DNA from 3 places in the Achromobacter sp. D7-1 genome. Region 1 is predicted to be linked to each of the others. Evidence: predicted binding sites of a transcription regulator. Region 1 holds the regulator's gene; each other region holds the start of a gene.
The links. Region 1 encodes LexA, which represses DNA repair genes until DNA is damaged. Its sites were predicted from a motif close to ACTGTATNNNNATACAGT; they were not measured.

Region 1 (6,617 bases):
TCTCCACGCGCTCTACGGTGTCGATATCCGAGTGCAGGTAGCGCACCCTCACCCCGTGTTCGCTGAGGAAGTCCGTCAGGTCCTCGGCCATGCGTTTGGTCAGGGTGGTGACCAGCACGCGCTCAGCTTGCGAGACGCGCGCCTTGATCTGCCCGAGCAGATCGTCGACCTGCGTGCGGGCAGGCAGGACCTCGACCAGCGGATCCACCAGCCCGGTGGGTCGGACGACCTGCTCCACGACGTTGTCGGTGTGCTCTTTCTCGTACGCAGCCGGCGTGGCCGATACGAATACGCACTGGCGCATCCGGGCCTCGAATTCTTCAAGCTTCAACGGCCGGTTGTCCAGCGCCGAAGGCAGCCGGAAGCCGTACTGCACCAACGTTTCCTTGCGCGCACGGTCGCCGCGGTACATGCCGCCCAACTGCCCGATGGTGACGTGGCTTTCGTCGATGAACATGAGCGCATCGGACGGCAGGTAGTCGATCAAGGTAGGTGGCGGTTCGCCCGGCGCCGCGCCCGACAGGTGCCTGGAGTAGTTTTCGATGCCCTTACAGAACCCCAGTTCCTGCAGCATTTCCAGGTCGAAACGGGTGCGCTGCTCCAGCCGCTGGGCCTCGACCAGATGACCGTCGTCGACAAAACGCTTGACGCGTTCGCGCAGCTCTTCCTTGATGGTTTCGATGGCGCGCAGCACGGTATCGCGCGGCGTGACGTAGTGCGAACCGGGATAAACGGTGAAACGCGGCAGCTTCTGGCGGATGCGGCCGGTCAGCGGGTCGAACAGCTCCAGGCTTTCGATTTCGTCGTCGAATAGCGTCAGGCGCAGCGCCAGCTCCGGACTTTCCGCCGGGAAGATGTCGATGGTCTCGCCGCGCACCCGGAATACGCCACGGGTGAACTCGGCGTCGTTGCGGGTGTACTGCATGGCGACGAGGCGCGCCAGGATCTCGCGGCGGGCGATCTGATCCCCAGCGCGCAGGATCAGCACCATGGCATGGTAGTCGCCCGGGTTGCCGATACCGTAGATGCAGGACACCGTGCCCACGATGATGGTGTCGCGGCGCTCCAGCAGGCTCTTGGTCGCGGACAGCCGCATCTGCTCGATGTGTTCATTGATGGACGAATCCTTTTCGATGAACAGGTCGCGCGTCGGGACGTAGGCCTCAGGCTGATAGTAGTCGTAATACGAAACAAAGTACTCGACCGCGTTCTTCGGGAAGAACTCCCGCATCTCGGCGTACAACTGGGCGGCCAGCGTCTTGTTGGGGGCCAGCACCAGCGCCGGCCGTCCCATGCGGGCGATCACGTTGGCCATGGTGTAGGTCTTGCCGGAGCCCGTCACGCCCAAAAGCGTCTGGAACATCAGGCCGTCCTCTACCCCCTGCGTCAGCCCCTCGATGGCGGTGGGCTGATCCCCAGCCGGCGGATAGGGTTGGTACAGATGAAACGGGCTGCCCGGGAAGTCGATGAATCCAGGGCCTGGCGCGGACGGGTCCGCCACGGCCGATGCCGCCACGGGATCGGCCGCCGGGTTCGCCGCAGCCCCCGCCGTAATCGGGTCTATTGCGCTCTTAGGCATGCTAGACTCTTCCAGGGTAAACCCCTCATTATCCACAGCAGCCTGTACTGCGTCCACCCACCTCATCAGACTCCCATGAGCACCCTTTTCGATTCCGTCGAACTCGCGCCGCGCGACCCCATTCTTGGCCTGAACGAACAATACAACGCTGATACGCGTCCCGGTAAGGTGAATCTGGGCGTGGGCGTGTACTACGACGATCAGGGTCGCATTCCCCTGCTGGGCGCGGTGCGCAAGGCCGAGGCCGCCCGCATCGAAGCCGCCGCCGCCCGCGGCTACCTGCCGATCGAAGGCATCGCCGGCTACAACACCGGCGCGCAAGCCCTGTTGCTGGGCAAGGATTCGGCGCTGGCCGCCGCCGGCCGCGTGCTGACCACCCAGGCCCTGGGCGGAACCGGCGCGCTGAAGATCGGCGCCGACTTCCTGCGCCAGCTGCTGCCGACCTCCAAGGTCCTGATCAGCGATCCCAGCTGGGAAAACCACCGCGCCCTGTTCGAGCGCGCCGGCTTCGAGGTCGGCACCTATTCGTACTACGACGCCGCCACCCGCGGCCTGAACTTCGACGCCATGCTGGCCGACCTGAAGGCCGCCCCCGCCAAGACCGTCGTCGTGCTGCATGCCTGCTGCCACAACCCCACCGGCGTGGACCCCACCCCCGACCAGTGGAAGCAGATCGCCGCCGTCGTCAAGGAAAACAAGCTGGTCCCGTTCCTGGACATCGCCTACCAGGGTTTCGGCGACGGCCTGACCGAAGACGCCTCGGTCGTGCGCATGTTCGCCGATCTGGACCTGACCATGTTCATCAGCTCGTCGTTCTCGAAGTCGTTCTCGCTGTACGGCGAACGCGTGGGCGCGCTGACGGTCGTGGCCGGCAGCAAGGACGAAGCCACCCGCGTGCTGAGCCAACTCAAGCGCGTGATCCGCACCAACTACTCCAACCCGCCCACCCACGGCGGCACGGTGGTGTCGACGGTCCTGAACACGCCTGAACTCTTTGCCATGTGGGAAGAGGAACTGGCCGGCATGCGCGACCGCATCCGCGAGATGCGCAAGCAACTGGTCGACAAGATCAAGGAACACGGCGGCAAGCAGGACTTCAGCTTCGTGCTGCAGCAGCGCGGCATGTTCTCGTACTCGGGCCTGACCGCCGCGCAAGTGGATCGCCTGCGCGAAGAGCATGGTGTCTACGCCGTGTCCAGCGGCCGCATCTGCGTCGCCGCGCTGAACAGCGGCAACATCGACAAGGTCGCCAAGGGCATCGCAGCAGTGCTTTAAGACCACTTGCCGCGCACAGGCCTATCCGGGCCTGCCGCCAGGAACGGGACCTTCGGGTCCCGTTTTTCTTTTGGCGCGGGCCGGCTTTTTCTTTTGGCGCGGGCTGGCTTGCTTTTTTGCGCTGCGTCCCCCAGAATGGCGCTGTATATATGTACAGTCCGCTAGCACCGGATCATCGCCATGGCCAGCAAACTCACTGATCGCCAACAACAAATCCTGGACCTCATCCGGCAGACCGTCGCACGCACCGGCTTCCCGCCGACGCGCGCCGAAATCGCCCTGGCCCTGGGTTTCCGTTCCCCCAATGCAGCGGAAGATCACCTCAAGGCGCTGGCGCGCAAGGGCGCCATCGAACTGACGGCGGGCGCCTCCCGCGGCATCCGCCTGAAAGACGCCTCCCCCACTTCCACGCAAAGCTCGCTGCCGATGCCGGGCCTGGCGCAGTTACTGCTGCCCCTGGTCGGCCGCGTGGCTGCGGGCAGCCCCATCCTGGCCGCCGAGCACGTCGAACGCGAAGTCGGCGTAGACCCCAACCTGTTCGCTCAGGCGCCCGACTACCTGCTCAAGGTCCGCGGCATGAGCATGCGCGATGCCGGCATCCTGGAAGGCGACCTGCTTGCCGTAAAAAAGGCTTCGGAAGCCCGCAACGGCCAGATCGTGGTGGCTCGCCTGGGCGACGACGTCACGGTCAAGCGGCTGCAGCGCCAGAACGGCCACATCGAACTCCTGCCCGAAAACCCCGATTTCGAACCCATTGTGGTCGAAGCCGGCCAGGATTTTGCGCTGGAGGGCATTGCAGTAGGCCTGATCCGCACACACGCACTGCACTAGACCCCGGCGTTCTGCGTCCGCGCACTACGTAAAAAAACCCCGCCGATTTTCTTGGCGGGGTTTTTTGTTGAAGGCCCTGTCTTGGAGAAACGCCACCCGAGGGCGGCGTCCTCCAGGCGTTCATCAGTGCTTGAGCACCGGATCGGTCGAACCGGGTTCGGCAGGCTTGGCCACCAGGGGTTCCTTGACGGCCTCTTCCTCGGCCAGGGGCTCCGGCAGACGCTCCAAGGCCATTTCCAGCACCTTGTCGATCCAGCGCACCGGCACGATTTCAAGGTGGTTCTTGACGTTGTCCGGGATTTCCGCCAAGTCCTTGACGTTTTCTTCCGGGATCAAGACCGTCTTGATGCCGCCACGGTGAGCTGCAAGCAGCTTTTCCTTCAGGCCGCCGATGGGCAGGACTTCGCCGCGCAGCGTGATCTCGCCGGTCATGGCGACGTCGGCGCGCACCGGGATGCGCGACAAGGCCGACACCATGGCCGTGGTGATCGCGATACCCGCGGACGGACCGTCCTTGGGTGTCGCGCCTTCCGGCACGTGCACGTGCATGTCGTGCTTCTCGAAGACGCTGTCGGCAAAGCCCAGGCGGCGGGCGCGCGAACGCACCACCGTGCGGGCCGCTTCGACCGATTCCTTCATCACGTCGCCCAGCGAACCGGTGCGTTGGATGACGCCCTTGCCCGGCATGTCCGCGACTTCGATCGTCAGCAGATCGCCGCCGACTTCGGTCCAGGCCAGACCCGTCACCTGACCGATCTGGTTTTCCTTTTCGGCCATGCCGAAGGCGTAACGGCGCACGCCCAGGAAATCGCTCAGGTTGTCGCCCGTGACGTTGACCGGCTTGACCTCGACGGTCTTGCCTTCAGCCTTGGCGCGGTCGTTCTGGGTCAGCAACTGCTTGATGACCTTGCGGCAGATCTTGCCCACTTCGCGCTCGAGCGCACGCACGCCGGCTTCGCGGGTGTAGTAACGCACGATGTCGCGCAGCGCGCTGTCGTCGACCGTGAGTTCGCTATCCTTCACGCCGTTGTTCTTCATCAGCTTGGGCAGCAGATGGTCGCGGGCGATGTGGATCTTCTCTTCCTCGGTATAACCCGACAGGCGGATCACTTCCATGCGGTCCAGCAGGGCCGGCGGAATGTTCAGCGTGTTGCTGGTAGCCACGAACATCACGTCGGACAGGTCGAAGTCGACTTCGATGTAATGGTCCTGGAACGTGTGGTTCTGTTCCGGGTCCAGCACTTCGAGCAGCGCCGAGGAGGGATCGCCACGGAAATCCATGCCCAGCTTGTCGATTTCGTCGAGCAGGAACAAGGGATTGCGCACGCCGACCTTGGACATGTTCTGGACGATCTTGCCAGGCATGGAGCCGATGTACGTACGACGATGGCCGCGGATCTCGGCTTCGTCGCGCACGCCGCCCAGCGCCATGCGCACGAACTTGCGGTTCGTTGCCTTGGCGATGGATTGGCCGAGCGAGGTCTTACCCACGCCAGGAGGGCCGACCAGGCACAGGATGGGCGCCTTCACCTTGTCCACGCGCTGTTGCACGGCAAGATATTCGAGGATCCGTTCCTTGACCTTTTCCAGACCGTAATGGTCGTTGTCCAGCACCGTTTCCGCGTTGCTGATGGAATTGTTGATCTTGCTCTTCTTCCTCCAGGGGAGGTTGATGAGCGTATCGATGTAGTTGCGCACCACGGTGGCTTCGGCCGACATGGGCGACATGAGCTTGAGCTTCTTGAGCTCGGCATCGGCCTTCTTGCGCGCCTCTTTGGGCATGTGGGCAGCGATGATCTTCTTTTCAAGCTCTTCGATGTCCGCGCCCTCTTCGCCTTCGCCCAACTCCTTCTGAATGGCCTTGACCTGCTCATTCAGGTAGTAGTCGCGCTGGCTCTTCTCCATCTGCTTCTTCACGCGGCCGCGAATCCGCTTTTCGACCTGGAGGATGTCGATTTCGGTTTCGAGTTGCGTGAGCAGGCCTTCGAGGCGCTCGGAGGTGCCGACGATCTCGAGCATCTTCTGCTTCTGCTCGAGCTTCAGGGGAAGATGTGCGGCGATCGTGTCGGCCAGGCGCCCGGCATCATCGATGCCAGCCAGCGAGGTCAGGATCTCCGGGGGGATCTTCTTGTTCAGTTTTACGTACTGCTCGAACTGAGCCACGATGGCGCGGCGCAGGGCCTCGGTCTCGGAGCCTTGCATGGCGTCCGGTTCGATCGGGCTCACCTGGCAGGTGAAGTGCGAATCGGCGTCTTCGATGCTGTTGATACGGGCGCGCTGGGTGCCTTCGACCAGCACCTTGACGGTGCCGTCGGGCAATTTGAGCATCTGCAGGATGCCGGCTACGCAGCCGATCTCGTAGACGTCTTCGGGGGTGGGATCATCCTTGCCGGCGGATTTCTGGGCCACGAGCATGATGCTCTTGCCCGCTTCCATCGCAACCTCGAGCGCGCGGATAGAGCGCGGACGGCCGACGAACAGCGGGATGACCATGTGCGGAAACACTACGACGTCGCGCAGTGGGAGCAGGGGCAGGTCGATCGGGTCGGAAGGCAGGGTCTGGCTGGCAGACATAGGAGGTTCCTCGGTATGACTCGGCGTATCGGGGACGGGAGATCCGGGTATACCCGGGCAATCCACGTCGGTTACGTCTGTTATGGGAACAATAGCCGAAAATTCAAGATCTCGGCGCCCGGATAACCCAAAGGCTGGAAAAAACCCCGGGGCGGCACTCCCAGTATGCAAGCGTCGCGCCTGCGGGAAAAGCGTGTTTGCACCCGGGAATGCGCCTTAGGCAAAAAAACCCGTTACAGGAACGGGCTTTTTTGAAATATCAGGCTGCGGCATCGCGGACTTCTCCGCGCTCTGGCTTGTCGGCAGCCGCGTCCTCGTCGGCGTAGATGAGCAATGGCTTGCCCTCGCCTTCGATGGC
Region 2 (6,617 bases), on a different contig from region 1:
TGGGCCAGGAAACGTTTACGGGCGTGGCGGATAACCCGCTACGCCCGCAAAACTTGTGCCTGCCCGCCGAAATACCGGTAGTTCAGGCCCTATGCGTCAGGCGGCGAGCGCCTCGGACAGGATGGCCAGCGCGCGATCGAACTGGGCGTCGGGGATGGTCAAGGGGTACAGGAAGCGCAGGACGTTGCCGTACACACCGCAGCTTAGCAAAATCAGACCCTTTTCGATGGCGCGGGCTTGCACGCGCTTGACCGCTTCCGCGTCCGGCTTGCCGGTGGCGGGATCGTTCAGTTCCAGGGCGACCATGGAACCCAGGCCGCGCACGTCGGCGATGCCCGGAACCTTGGCGCGCAGGCCTTCCAGATGCGCGCGCAGCTTGTCGCCCAGGGCGTCGGCGCGTTCGCACAGCTTTTCCTCGGCGATCACGTCCAGCACGGCATGCGCCGCGGCGACTGCCAGCGGGTTGCCGGCGTAGGTGCCGCCCAGGCCGCCGGCGGCGGGCGCGTCCATGACGTCGGCGCGGCCGACCACGCCCGATATCGGGAAGCCGCCGCCCAGGCTCTTGGCCATGGTGATCAGGTCGGCCTGGACCGGGTGGTGCTCCATGGCGAACAGCTTGCCGGTGCGGCCGAAGCCGGTCTGGACTTCGTCGGCGATCAGCAGGATGCCGTGCTCGTCGCAGACCTTGCGCAGCGCCGTCATCAGCTCGGGCGGGGTGATATTGAAGCCGCCTTCACCCTGCACCGGCTCGATGATAATGGCCGCGACGCGCTTGGGATCGATGTCGCACTTGAACAGCAGGTCCAGCGCCTTGAGCGAGTCCGCCACGCTGATGGACTGGGTGGCGTTGGGGAAGGGCACGTGATAGATGTCGCCCGGCATCGGACCGAACGACAGCTTGTACGGGGCGACCTTGCCGGTCAGCGCCATGCCCAGCATGGTGCGGCCGTGGAACGAGCCCGAGAAGGCGATGACGCCCGAGCGACCGGTGGCCGAACGCGCGATCTTGACGGCGTTTTCGACGGCTTCCACGCCGGTGGTGAAGAAGGCGCTCTTCTTCAGGCCGTCGATGGGGGCGAGGCGGTTGATGCGCTCGGCCAGCGAGACATAGCCTTCGTACGGCACGATCTGGTAGGCCGTGTGCGTGAAGTTGTCCAGCTGCGCGGCAACGGCGGCCTTGATCTTCGGGTGCAGGTGGCCCGTGTTCAGGACGGCGATGCCGCCTGCGAAATCGATGTATTCCTTGCCATTGGCGTCCCACAGGGTGGCGTTTTCGGCGCGCACCGCGTAGAAGTCGCACATGACGCCGACGCCGCGCGGCGTGGCCAGGGAACGGCGGGTATTCAGGTCCTGATTCTTCATCTCAGCCTCTGCGAGCATGATGGGCGGGAAAACCTTATTTAATGCTACGATGGCCCCATTTGTGGGAACCACTTTTATAAATCAGGTAGAACCAATTGCGGTCCATCGTCGGTGACTTGCTGCAGCTGCGGCTGGCGGACGGCTCCAGCGAGCCCATGAACAAGCGGCTGTACCGCGGCATCCGGGAAGCCATCCTGGACGGAGCCATTGCCGCGGACTCGCGCCTGCCCGCCTCGCGCGACCTGGCGGCCGAGCTCGGCATCGCCCGCAACACGGTGGTCCATGTCTACAGCCAGTTGCTGGCCGAAGGCTATACCCGCAGCCGCCAGGGCAACGGCACCTTCGTCAACGCCTCGGTCCCGGATTCCTACCTGGCCAGCGGCCGGCGCAAAAGCCAGCCGCCACCGGCGCAAGCGCGCCCGGCATTGTCGCCGCGCGGCGCCGCCATCGTCGACGGCGTTTCGGCCTCGCCCTACCAATGGGGCGCCTTCATGCCCGGCGTGCCGGACCTGACCGAGTTCCCGCACAAGAAGTTCGGCCGCATTTTCAGCGCCTTGTGGCGCAATCCCTCGCCCGACCTGCTGACCTACGCCTATGGCGGCGGGTTGCCGGCCCTGCGCGAGGCGCTGGCGCAGCATCTGGCGCTGACCCGCTCGATCGATTGCGATCCGGAACAGATCATCATCACCGAGGGCTCGCACCAGGCCATCGACCTGACCACCCGCATCCTGGGCGAGGCCGGCGAGACCGCCTGGGTCGAGGATCCGGGCTACTGGGGCGCGCGCACCGTGCTGCAGGCCAATGGCCTGCATACCGTGCACCTGCCGGTGGACGAGGAGGGCATGCGACTGCCGGAGACCGTGGGCACGCCGCCGCGCTTCATCTTCGTCACGCCCTCGCACCAGTATCCGCTGGGCCCGGTCATGTCGCTGACGCGCCGGCGCCAATTGCTGGCGGTGGCGCGGCAAAGCGGCAGCTGGATCATCGAAGACGATTACGACAGCGAATTCCGCTTCTCCGGCCGGCCCATCGCCTCGCTGCTGGGGCTGGAGCCGGACGCGCCCGTGATCTATATGGGCACCTTCAGCAAGACCCTGTACCCGGGCTTGCGCGTGGGCTATCTGGTGCTGCCCAAGACCCTGACCGCGGCGTTCCAGGCGGCGCACGCCGAGCTGTACCGCGAAGGGCATCTGATGACGCACGCGGCCCTGGCCACGTTCATCTCGGAAGGCCACTACGCCGCCCACATCCGCCGCATGCGCATGCTGTACGGGCGCCGTCGCGCCATGCTGGTCAACCTGATCGAACGGCGGCTGGGACCCGACTGGCTACATCGCGACGCCAGCATGGCGGGGCTGCACCTGGTGTTGACGCTGCCCGAGGACATGGACGACCTGCGGGTGGTGGACGTCGCGCGCGGCAAGGGGGTGCTGACGCGCGCGCTGTCGCGCTATTACGTCAACGACGAGGGCCGCCGGCCCGGTCTGCTGTTGGGCTACGCCTGCGTGCCCGAGCACGACATCGCGCGCAAATTCGAAGTGCTGCTGGAAAGCCTGAACGAAGTGGCGCGCGCGCCCGCGGCGCTGGCGGTGTCAGGCGGGCGCTAGCGCCGCCGCGAAGGCCGCAGCGTTGCGCATGCCCTGATCTTCAAAGTTGGTGTTGAAGACCGCGTGCGCCTGTGCGCTTTGCGCCGCCAGCCGGGAGAAGCGCTCGGCCAGTTCGGCCAGTTCCTGTTCCGAGTATTCATATTGGAAGCGCCCCGAGGAGGCGGCGCCGGACACGTTCCAGGTGGCCGTGTTGCGCCCATGCAGGCGCAGCAGTGTCAGTTCCGGGTGAGTGCATTCCCAGACTGCGGGCACGGTGTTCTCAAAGCCTTGCGGGCTGTCCACCACGGTATGCGCCACCCCCAGCTCGCGCTCAAAGGCCAGCGTGTCCGCGGTCGCCGAGGGCGACTCGAACCAGCTGCGGTGGCGGAACTCCACCGAGACCAGATGGTCCTCCATACGCCGGGCGCAGTCGGCGACCCGTGTCCGGCCGCGCGCGTCGCGGCGGATCCAGGGCGGAAACTGGAAATGCACCGCACCCAGCTTGTCCGCCATGCGCAAGGGTTCCAGCGCAAGCTGGTAGCGGCGCCAGAGTTCGTCGCGCAGGTCCGCAGGCATCCGGTCGTGGTAGATGACGGGTTCGGGCCAGTCCGGCAGCTCGCGCCGGATGTCCGCCGGCAGAGAGGAAAGCGGCGTCTGATGGCCGGTGAACAGCCGGAAGGCCTTGATATTGAAGACGAAATCTTCAGGCGTGCGCTGTGTCCAGAGATAGGCGTTTTCGGCCGTGGGCATGGCGTAGTAGCTGGAATCGACCTCGGCCATGGGGAAGCGCGAGGCATAGAAGCGCAGCCGCGCTTCGGCGCTGCGGACCTCCGGCGGGTAGAAGCGGCCGCAGGCCAGCAGGGTGGGGTCGGTCCAGGAGGCGGTGCCGGTCAAGAGGCGTATGGCCACAGGTGAATCAGACTTTATTGAAAAAATTCTGTATAAATATACAGTGTTCATCCGAAGCCCGGCAATGTCCGGGCTCGCCGTTTTCAGCGGCTGCCATGCTGCGGCCCCGCCCCATGTCCGACCAAACCGATACGTCCTCCCCGTCCGCCGAACGCCCCGATCCCCTGGCCGATCTCAATCCCGCCCAACGCGAGGCCGCCGAGTTCGGCGTGGCTGGCGCGCCGGGGGACGACGGCCCCTTGCTGGTGATCGCCGGGGCCGGCTCGGGCAAGACCAATACGCTGGCCCACCGGGTGGCGCACCTGATTCTCAACGGCGCCGATCCGCAGCGCATGCTGCTCCTGACCTTCTCGCGCCGCGCGGCGCTGGAAATGGAGCGGCGCGTGGGCTCGGTGCTGCAGCGGGTGATGCGGCTGCGCGCCACGCAGCAGGCGCCGTCGCTGCCCTGGGCCGGCACCTTCCATGCCATCGGCGCGCGCCTGCTGCGCGATTGCGCGCAACGCATCGGGCTGTCCGAAGCCTTCACCATCCATGACCGCGGCGACGCCGAGGACCTGATGGGCATGGTGCGCCACGAGCTGGGGCTGTCGTCCACCAAGTCGCGCTTTCCGCTCAAGGGCACCTGCCTGGCCATCTATTCGCGCGTGGTTAACAGCCAGACGCCGGTGGCCGACGTGCTGAAGACGGCCTTCCCCTGGTGCGCGCAATGGGAGGACGAACTCAAGAACCTGTTCCGCGCCTACGTCGCGGCCAAGCAGGACCAGCAGGTGCTGGACTACGACGATCTGCTGCTTTACTGGGCCGAAATGATGGGCGATCCCGGCATCGCGGCCGACGTGGGGGCGCGCTTCGACCATGTGTTGGTCGATGAGTACCAGGACACCAACCGCCTGCAGTCCGCCATCCTGATGGCAATGAAGCCTGACGGCCGCGGCCTGACGGTGGTGGGCGACGACGCCCAGTCGATTTATTCGTTCCGCGCGGCCACGGTGCGCAACATCCTGGATTTTCCAGGGCAGTTCCCCACGCCGGCCCGCGTCATCACGCTGGACCGCAACTACCGTTCCACGCAGCCCATCTTGAACGCGTCCAACGCCGTGATCGGCCTGGCCACGGAGCGCTACGCCAAGGACCTGTGGACCGACCGCAAGTCGTCCCAGTTGCCCGAACTGGTGACGGTCAGCGACGAAGCCGGCCAGGCGCGCTGGGTGGCCGACCAGGTGCTGGCGCAACGCGAGGGCGGGGCCACGCTCAAGTCGCAGGCGGCGCTGTTCCGCACCGCCAGCCACAGCGCCGCGCTGGAACTGGAGCTGACCCGCCGCAACATCCCCTTCGTGAAGTTCGGCGGCCTGCGTTTCCTGGAGGCCGCGCACGTCAAGGACCTGCTGTCGCTGCTGCGCTGGGCGGAGAATCCGCGCGGCCGCATGGCGGGCTTTCGCGTGGCGCAATTGCTGCCCGGCATCGGCCCGGCCACCGCCGGCAAGCTGATGGACGCCATGTCGGCGTCCGCCGAACCCCTGCGCGCCTTGCGCGAGTTCAAGCCGGGCGCGGCGGCGCAGGGCGAGTGGGGCGCTTTCGCCGACACCTACGCGGCGCTGTGCGATCCCGCGCTCAAATGGCCGGCCGATGTGGACCTGGCCTTGCGCTGGTACGGCGCGCAGCTGGAACGCCTGTACGACGATGCGCGCGTGCGCCGCGCGGACCTGGACCAGCTGGCGCGCATCGCCGCTGGCTACGGCACGCGCGAACGCTTCCTGACCGAACTGACGCTGGACCCGCCGGACGCCACCAGCGACGAGTCCGGCGCGCCGCATCGCGACGAGGACTACATGATCCTGTCCACCATCCATTCCGCCAAGGGCCAGGAATGGAAGGCGGTCTACGTCCTGAACGTGGTCGACGGCTGCATCCCGTCCGACATGAGCACCGGCACGGCCGAGGAAATCGAGGAAGAGCGCCGTCTGCTGTACGTGGCGATGACCCGCGCCAAGGAGCGCCTGCAGCTGATCGTGCCGCAGCGCTTCTACGTGCACCAGCAGACCGGCATGGGCGACCGGCACGTCTACGGATCGCGCACGCGCTACATCACCAATGCGATGCTGCCGCTGTTCGACCACCTGCCCAAACCGCCGGACCTGCCCGAAGGGCGCGGCGTGCCCAAGGAACCGCAAGCGCCCAGCGTGGACGTGGCCAAGCGGGTGCGCAACCTGTTCTCCTAGGCTGGGCTATCATCGGCCGATATATAAGCTGTCCGGCAGGGATCGCATTGCTAAAGGGTGTTTATGGCTACTGAAGAACATGCCGCCGACGACTCGAAGAGAGAAGTCGTCGCATCGATCGCCTACGTGAACGGCCGGCGGGACCGCGAGGTCCCGATCGATGAAGTCGCCCAGTACGTCAGCCAGGACCACGGCATGCTGTGGATTGGCCTGCGCAATCCGCGCCCGGAAATGCTGGCCAAGGTCGCCAGCGAGCTCGGCGCCTGCGACAAGAACCAGGAAGAAATGCTGGAATCCCACCGGCGGCCGAAGATCATCGACTATGGCAACATGATCCTGATCGTCGCCATCACGGTGGAAGTCGAGGCCGAGCGCCCCATCTTCGGCGAGACCCAGTTCCTCATCGGCGACGGCTTCCTGGTCACGGTGCGGCGCGGCGCCACCGCCGGCCACAGCCCCTTGCGCGAACGTCTTGAAGCGTCGCCCGACCTGCTCAAGCGCGGCAGCGACTATGTGGCTTCGGAATTGCTGGATTGGCTGG
Region 3 (6,617 bases), on a different contig from region 1:
TTCTTCATCATGTCGAAGAATTCGGCGTTGGTCTTGGTGGCGCGCATCTTGTCCAGGATGAATTCCATGGACTGGACTTCGTCCATGTCGTGGATGAACTTGCGCAGCACCCAGACCTTCTGCAGCAGGTCCGGCGCGATCAGCAGCTCTTCGCGGCGAGTGCCGGACTTGTTCAGGTTGATCGACGGGTAGACGCGCTTTTCAGCCAGGCGGCGCTCGAGGTGGACTTCGGAGTTGCCGGTGCCCTTGAATTCTTCATAGATGACTTCATCCATGCGGCTGCCGGTTTCGATCAGCGCCGTACCCAGGATGGTCAGCGAACCGCCTTCTTCCAGGTTGCGGGCCGCGCCGAAGAAGCGCTTGGGGCGTTGCAGCGCGTTGGCGTCCACGCCGCCGGTCAGCACCTTGCCGGAAGCCGGCACCACGGTGTTGTAGGCGCGGGCCAGACGGGTGATCGAGTCCAGCAGGATCACGACGTCCTTCTTCATTTCGACCAGGCGCTTGGCCTTTTCGATGACCATTTCCGCGACCTGCACGTGGCGGGTGGCGGGTTCGTCGAAGGTCGAGGCCACCACTTCGCCGCGCACCGTGCGCTGCATTTCGGTCACTTCCTCGGGACGCTCGTCCACCAGCAGGACGATCATGACCGCGTCGGGGTAGTTGGTGGTGATGGCGTGCGCGATGTGCTGCATCATCACCGTCTTGCCGGACTTGGGGCTGGCGACGATCAGGCCGCGCTGTCCCATGCCGATGGGGGCGAAGACGTCAAGAATGCGGCCCGTGAGGTTTTCCTCGCTCTTGATGTCGCGTTCCAGGCGCATGGTCCGGTTCGGATGCAGCGGCGTCAGGTTTTCGAACATGATGCGATGCTTGATCGCTTCAGGCGCCACGCCGTTGACCTTGTCGACCTTGACCAGGGCGAAATAGCGCTCGCCATCCTTGGGCGTGCGCACTTCGCCTTCGATCGAGTCGCCGGTGTGCAGGTTGAAGCGACGGATCTGCGAGGGCGAGATGTAGATGTCGTCCGTGCTGGCCAGATACGAAGTCTCGGGCGAGCGCAGGAAGCCGAAGCCGTCCGGCAGGACTTCGAGGACGCCGTCGCCGAAGATCTGCTCGCCTTGCTTGGCGCGCCGTTTCATGATGGCGAACATCAATTCCTGCTTGCGCAGGCGGTTGGCGTTCTCGATTTCCAGGCCGGCGGCCATTTCCAGCAGCTGCGAGACGTGCAGCGCCTTCAGTTCGTTGAGGTGCATCGCGGTGGGATTTTGGGGGAGAGTGAAGGAGAGTTCTGGCGGCGCGCCACGGACGGGCACACGCGGTATTGAATGAGCGCCGCCCCGAGGGCGGCGCCTTCGTTCACGGCACGCGGCTTACAGCGCGCCGTCCAGGAATGCGGTCAGTTGCGACTTCGACAGCGCGCCAACTTTGGTGGCGGCGGCTTGGCCGTCTTTAAAGAGCATAAGGGTAGGAATGCCGCGGATGCCGTACTTGGTGGCGGTGCCCTGGTTTTCGTCGACGTTCAGCTTGGCGATCGTCAGGCGGCCGGCGTACTCCGTGGCGACTTCTTCCAGGATCGGGGCAATCATCTTGCAGGGGCCACACCAGGCAGCCCAGTAGTCCACCAGCACCGGCTGGCCGGATTTCAACACATCGGCATCGAAGCTGGCGTCACTGACGTTCTTGATTTGGTCGCTCATGATGGTGATTCTCGGTTCGGCAGCAAAAGGCGCGTAAAAAGGGACGCGCCTCGCCGTTGTTCTTGTTTGTGGATGGACTCAAGCATACCACTGTCAATAACAACAGGCATACCACTGTTAATAACAACAGGAGTTGCTGGATTTGTGTAGGATGTTGCGGCGCAGTTGTCGCGATCCGAGCCGTGTGGCCCCGATGCGCTGGCTGTGACTGTCATCATCCTACCGAATTCGGAGCTGCTCAGGTCGTGCTCATCCCACTGGGAGCCGCGCAGAATCTAGGCTTATCCGTAAAATGTCGGTTTTTTTCCACAGATGTTGGGGATAACTTGGCCACTCCACGTTACACCGAGGCGTCCATTCGCGTCCTGAAGGGACTGGAGCCCGTGCGCCAGCGCCCGGGCATGTACACCCGAACCGAAAACCCCCTGCACGTCGTGCAGGAGGTCATTGATAACGCCGCAGACGAGGCCTTGGCCGGCTACGGCAAGCAGATCCAGGTCACGCTGCATATCGACGGCAGCGTTTCCGTCGAGGACGACGGGCGCGGCATTCCCGTCGGCCTGCATCCCGAAGAGCATGCTCCCGTGGTGGAGCTGGTGTTCACGCGCCTGCACGCCGGCGGCAAGTTCGACAAGGCGGGCGGCGGCGCCTACGCCTTCTCCGGCGGCCTGCACGGCGTCGGCGTGTCGGTTACCAACGCCCTGGCCACGCGCCTGGAAGTGGTGGTGTGGCGCGACGGCGCCGTCAATCGCCTGGTTTTCAAAGGCGGCGACGTGGCCGAGCCCCTGGCGCCCTATGACCAGGGCGGCCGCAAGAAGTCCGGCACCCGCGTGCGCGTCTGGCCGGACGCCAAGTATTTCGACAGCCCCAACATTCCGCTGGGCGAGCTGACGCACCTCTTGCGCAGCAAGGCCGTGCTGCTGCCGGGGGTCAAGGTATCCCTGGTCAATGAGAAGACCGGCGACACCAAGACCTGGCAGTACCAGGACGGCCTGCGCGGCTACCTGTCCGAGGCGCTGGCCGGGGCGGAGTTGATGGTGCCGTTCTTCGAAGGCGAGCAATACGCCGGCGCCGACCACGAGAACTTCGCCGAAGGCGAGGGCGCCCAGTGGGTGGTGGCCTGGACCGAGGACGGCAACGCCGTGCGCGAGTCCTACGTGAACCTGATCCCCACGCCCGCCGGCGGCACCCATGAATCGGGTCTGCGCGAAGGCCTGTTCAGCGCGGTCAAGGGTTTCGCCGAACTGCACAGCCTGCTGCCCAAGGGCGTCAAGCTGCTGCCCGAAGACGTGTTCGCGCGCGCCAGCTTCGTGCTGTCGGCCAAGGTGCTGGACCCGCAGTTCCAGGGGCAGATCAAGGAACGCCTGAACAGCCGCGACGCCGTGCGCTTGGTCGGCGGTTTTTCCAAGAGCGCGCTGGATCTGTGGCTGCACAGCAACGTCGAGTACGGCAAGAAGCTGGCCGAACTGGCCATTCGCCAGGCCCAGGCGCGCCAGCGCTCGGCCCAGAAGGTGGAAAAGCGCAAGAGCTCGGGAGTCGCTGTGTTGCCGGGCAAGCTGACCGATTGCGAATCCAGCGACGCGACCCGCACCGAAGTCTTCCTGGTCGAGGGCGACTCCGCCGGCGGTTCGGCCAAGATGGGCCGCGACAAGGAATTCCAGGCCATCCTGCCGCTGCGCGGCAAGGTGCTCAATTCCTGGGAAGTGGACCGCGACCGGCTCTTCGCCAATAACGAAATCCACGACATTTCAGTCGCCATCGGCGTGGACCCCCACGGCCCCGGCGATACGCCGGACCTGTCGGGCCTGCGCTACGGCCGCATCTGCATCCTGTCGGACGCGGACGTCGACGGTTCGCACATCCAGGTGCTGCTGCTGACGCTGTTCTACAAGCACTTCCCCAAGCTGGTCGAAGCCGGCAACGTGTTCGTGGCCAAGCCGCCCCTGTTCCGCCTGGACGTGCCGGCGCAGGGCAAGCGTCCGGCGCGCAAGATCTACTGCCTGGACGAAGGCGAACTCGAGGCCGCGCAGGACAAGCTGCGCAAGGAAGGCGTGCGTGAAGGCGCCTGGGCTGTCAGCCGCTTCAAGGGCCTGGGCGAAATGAACCCCGAGCAGCTGTGGGAAACCACCATGAACCCGGACACGCGCCGCCTGCTGCCCGTGGGCTATGGCGACCTGACGCCCGAAGACACCACCCGCATGTTCGACATGCTGATGGGCAAGGGCGAGTCCTCGCAGCGCCGCGCCTGGATCGAAGAGAAGGGCAACCTGGCGGAGCTGGACATCTGATGGCCGCGTCCGCGCCCGGGCAAGCCCGTATGGATGTCGAGATGACGGCCGACGACTACGCCGACTTCGCCGCTTACGTGTACAAGCGGCCGGAGCTGCGCCGCCGCCGCTATCGCTCCCATCTGCGTTTCGCGGTCCTGATGATCGTGGCCCTGCTGGCCTACCTGATCTGGCAGACCTGGGACGGCAATATGCCGAACTGGGGGCGGATCCTGCCCGTGTACTTCCAGGGGTTGGCGGTGGGCCTGGGCATCCTCATGCTCCTGGCGCTGGCCTACGAGTACGTCCTGCCGGCGCTGGTCAGGATGAACACGCGCCGCATGCTGAAAAGGCAGCCCGACGAGTTGTTCCTGGGCCGCCATCAGCTGGATTTCGGCGCCGACGGCATCACGGACACCACTTCTACTGCCTCCGGACGCATGGACTGGTCCGATGTGCGGCGCGTCGAGGAAACCCCGCAACATCTCTATGTCATTCTCGGCACCTTGCAAGGCGTGATCATCCCCAAGCGCGGGCAGGACGCCGCCACGCTGGATGCGGTGCGGACCCAGCTGCGCGCGCATGTCGCCGATACGCAACTGATGTCGTCCGCGCAGGCGCTTTGACGCCGTTTCGATGAAATTGTCTACCTGAATACATAATGACCGACAGCAATCAACCTGGCTTGTTCGATTCCAACCCGCCCGGCGGCGATGGCGACGGCGATGGCGATGCCGCCATCACCCTGGCGCGCTACGCGGAGCAGGCCTATCTGGACTACGCGGTTTCCGTGGTGCGCGGCCGCGCCCTGCCTGACGTGGGCGACGGGCAGAAGCCGGTGCAGCGCCGCATCCTGTACGCCATGCAGGCGATGGGACTGGCCGCTGGCGCCAAGCCCGTGAAGTCCGCGCGCGTCGTGGGCGACGTGCTGGGCAAATACCACCCGCACGGCGACCAGGCCGCCTATGACGCCATGGTGCGCATGGCGCAGGATTTCTCGCTGCGCTATCCGCTGATCGACGGCCAGGGCAACTTCGGATCGCGCGACGGCGACAACGCCGCCGCCATGCGATACACCGAAGCCCGCCTGACGCCCATCGCCAAGCTGCTGCTGGACGAGCTGGACGAAGGCACGGTGGACTTCGTGCCCAACTACGACGGCAGCCAGCAAGAGCCGCAGATGCTGCCGGCGCGCCTGCCCGTGATGCTGCTCAACGGCGCCTCGGGCATCGCGGTCGGCATGGCCACCGAGATTCCGCCGCACAACCTGCGCGAAGTGGCGCAGGCCTGCGTGGCGCTCATCAAGCATCCGCAATTGCCGGACGCCGAGCTGCACGCCTTGATCCCGGGTCCGGACTTCGCGGGCGGCGGGCAGATCATTACGCCGGCCGAGGACATCGCCCAGATCTACGCGGGCGGCCGCGGCTCGCTCAAGGTGCGCGCCCGCTGGCAGTTCGAGGAAATGGCGCGCGGCCAGTGGCAGTTGGTGGTCACCGAGCTGCCGCCCGGCACCTCGGGCCAGAAGGTGCTGGAAGAGATCGAGGAAATCACCAACCCCAAGGTCAAGACCGGCAAGAAGAGCCTGACGCCCGAGCAGACCCAGGCCAAGGCCGTGATGTTGAACCTGCTGGACGCGGTGCGCGACGAATCCGGCAAGGACGCCGCCGTGCGCCTGGTCTTCGAACCCAAGACCTCGCGCGTGGACCGCGACGAATTCGTCAACACCCTGCTGGCGCAGACCAGCATGGAAAGCAGTTCGTCCATCAACCTGGTGTGCATCGGCACCGACGGCCGGCCGCGCCAAAAGGGCCTGCGCGACATCCTGGTCGAATGGATTGCGTTCCGCACCAACACCGTGGTGCGCCGCACGCGCTACCGCCTGGACAAGGTCATCGACCGCATCCACGTGCTGGAAGGCCGCATGGTCGTCTACCTGAACGTGGACGAAGTGATCCAGACGATCCGCGAATCTGACGAACCGCGCGCCGCGCTGATGGAACGCTTCAAGCTGTCCGAACGGCAGGCCGAGGACATCCTGGAAATGCGCCTGCGCCAGCTGGCCCGGCTGGAAGGGTTCAAGATCGAACAGGAACTGGCGGACAAGCGCGAGGACCAGGTGCGCCTGCAGGAACTGCTGGACAATCCCGCCTCGCTCAAGCGCCTGCTGGTCAAGGAAATCGAGGCCGACGCCAAGCAGTACGGCGACGACCGCCGCACGCTGATCGAGACCGCCGAGCGCGCCGTGCTCGAAACCAAGGTGCTGGACGAACCCGTCACCGTGATCGTGTCGCAAAAGGGCTGGCTGCGCGCCCGCCAGGGCCATGGCCACGACGCCTCGCAATTCGGCTTCAAGCAGGGCGACGATATGTACGGCGCCTTCGAGTGCCGCACCACCGACACGCTGATCGCCGTGGGCGACAACGGGCGCGTCTATTCGGTGCCGGTCGGCGGCCTGCCTTCGGCCCGCGGCGACGGCCAACCCGTCACCACCATGATCGACCTGGGCAGCGGCACGCGCATTGTCCACACGATCGCGGCCGCGCCCGACAGCCGCTGGCTGCTGGCCACGCGCGGCGGCTACGGCTTTGCCGCCAAGCTGTCCGACATGGTCAGCCGCCAGCGAGCCGGCAAGCAGTTCATCACCCTGGAAGAG

Region 2: a site for LexA is predicted at 3,885-3,902, ahead of AC6LKD_RS23350 (ATP-dependent helicase). Genes of this name have one in related genera too.
Region 3: a site for LexA is predicted at 1,811-1,828, ahead of AC6LKD_RS31535 (DNA topoisomerase IV subunit B). Genes of this name have one in related genera too.

What each region holds. Positions count from the first base shown of each region.
Region 1 covers NZ_JCBAMT010000007.1:5,091-11,707, reverse strand. The annotation lists gene uvrB (excinuclease ABC subunit UvrB) at 1-1,579, opposite strand, end outside; gene AC6LKD_RS04795 (amino acid aminotransferase) at 1,655-2,854, shown strand; gene lexA (transcriptional repressor LexA) at 3,035-3,685, shown strand; gene lon (endopeptidase La) at 3,809-6,259, opposite strand; gene clpX (ATP-dependent Clp protease ATP-binding subunit ClpX) at 6,519-6,617, opposite strand, start outside.
Region 2 covers NZ_JCBAMT010000064.1:1,539-8,155, forward strand. The annotation lists gene AC6LKD_RS23335 (4-aminobutyrate--2-oxoglutarate transaminase) at 97-1,362, opposite strand; gene pdxR (MocR-like pyridoxine biosynthesis transcription factor PdxR) at 1,458-2,969, shown strand; gene AC6LKD_RS23345 (DUF72 domain-containing protein) at 2,955-3,851, opposite strand; gene AC6LKD_RS23350 (ATP-dependent helicase) at 3,971-6,076, shown strand; gene AC6LKD_RS23355 (magnesium and cobalt transport protein CorA) at 6,140-6,617, shown strand, end outside.
Region 3 covers NZ_JCBAMT010000135.1:5,006-11,622, reverse strand. The annotation lists gene rho (transcription termination factor Rho) at 1-1,253, opposite strand, end outside; gene trxA (thioredoxin TrxA) at 1,371-1,697, opposite strand; gene AC6LKD_RS31535 (DNA topoisomerase IV subunit B) at 2,024-3,985, shown strand; gene AC6LKD_RS31530 (YcxB family protein) at 3,985-4,590, shown strand; gene parC (DNA topoisomerase IV subunit A) at 4,626-6,617, shown strand, end outside.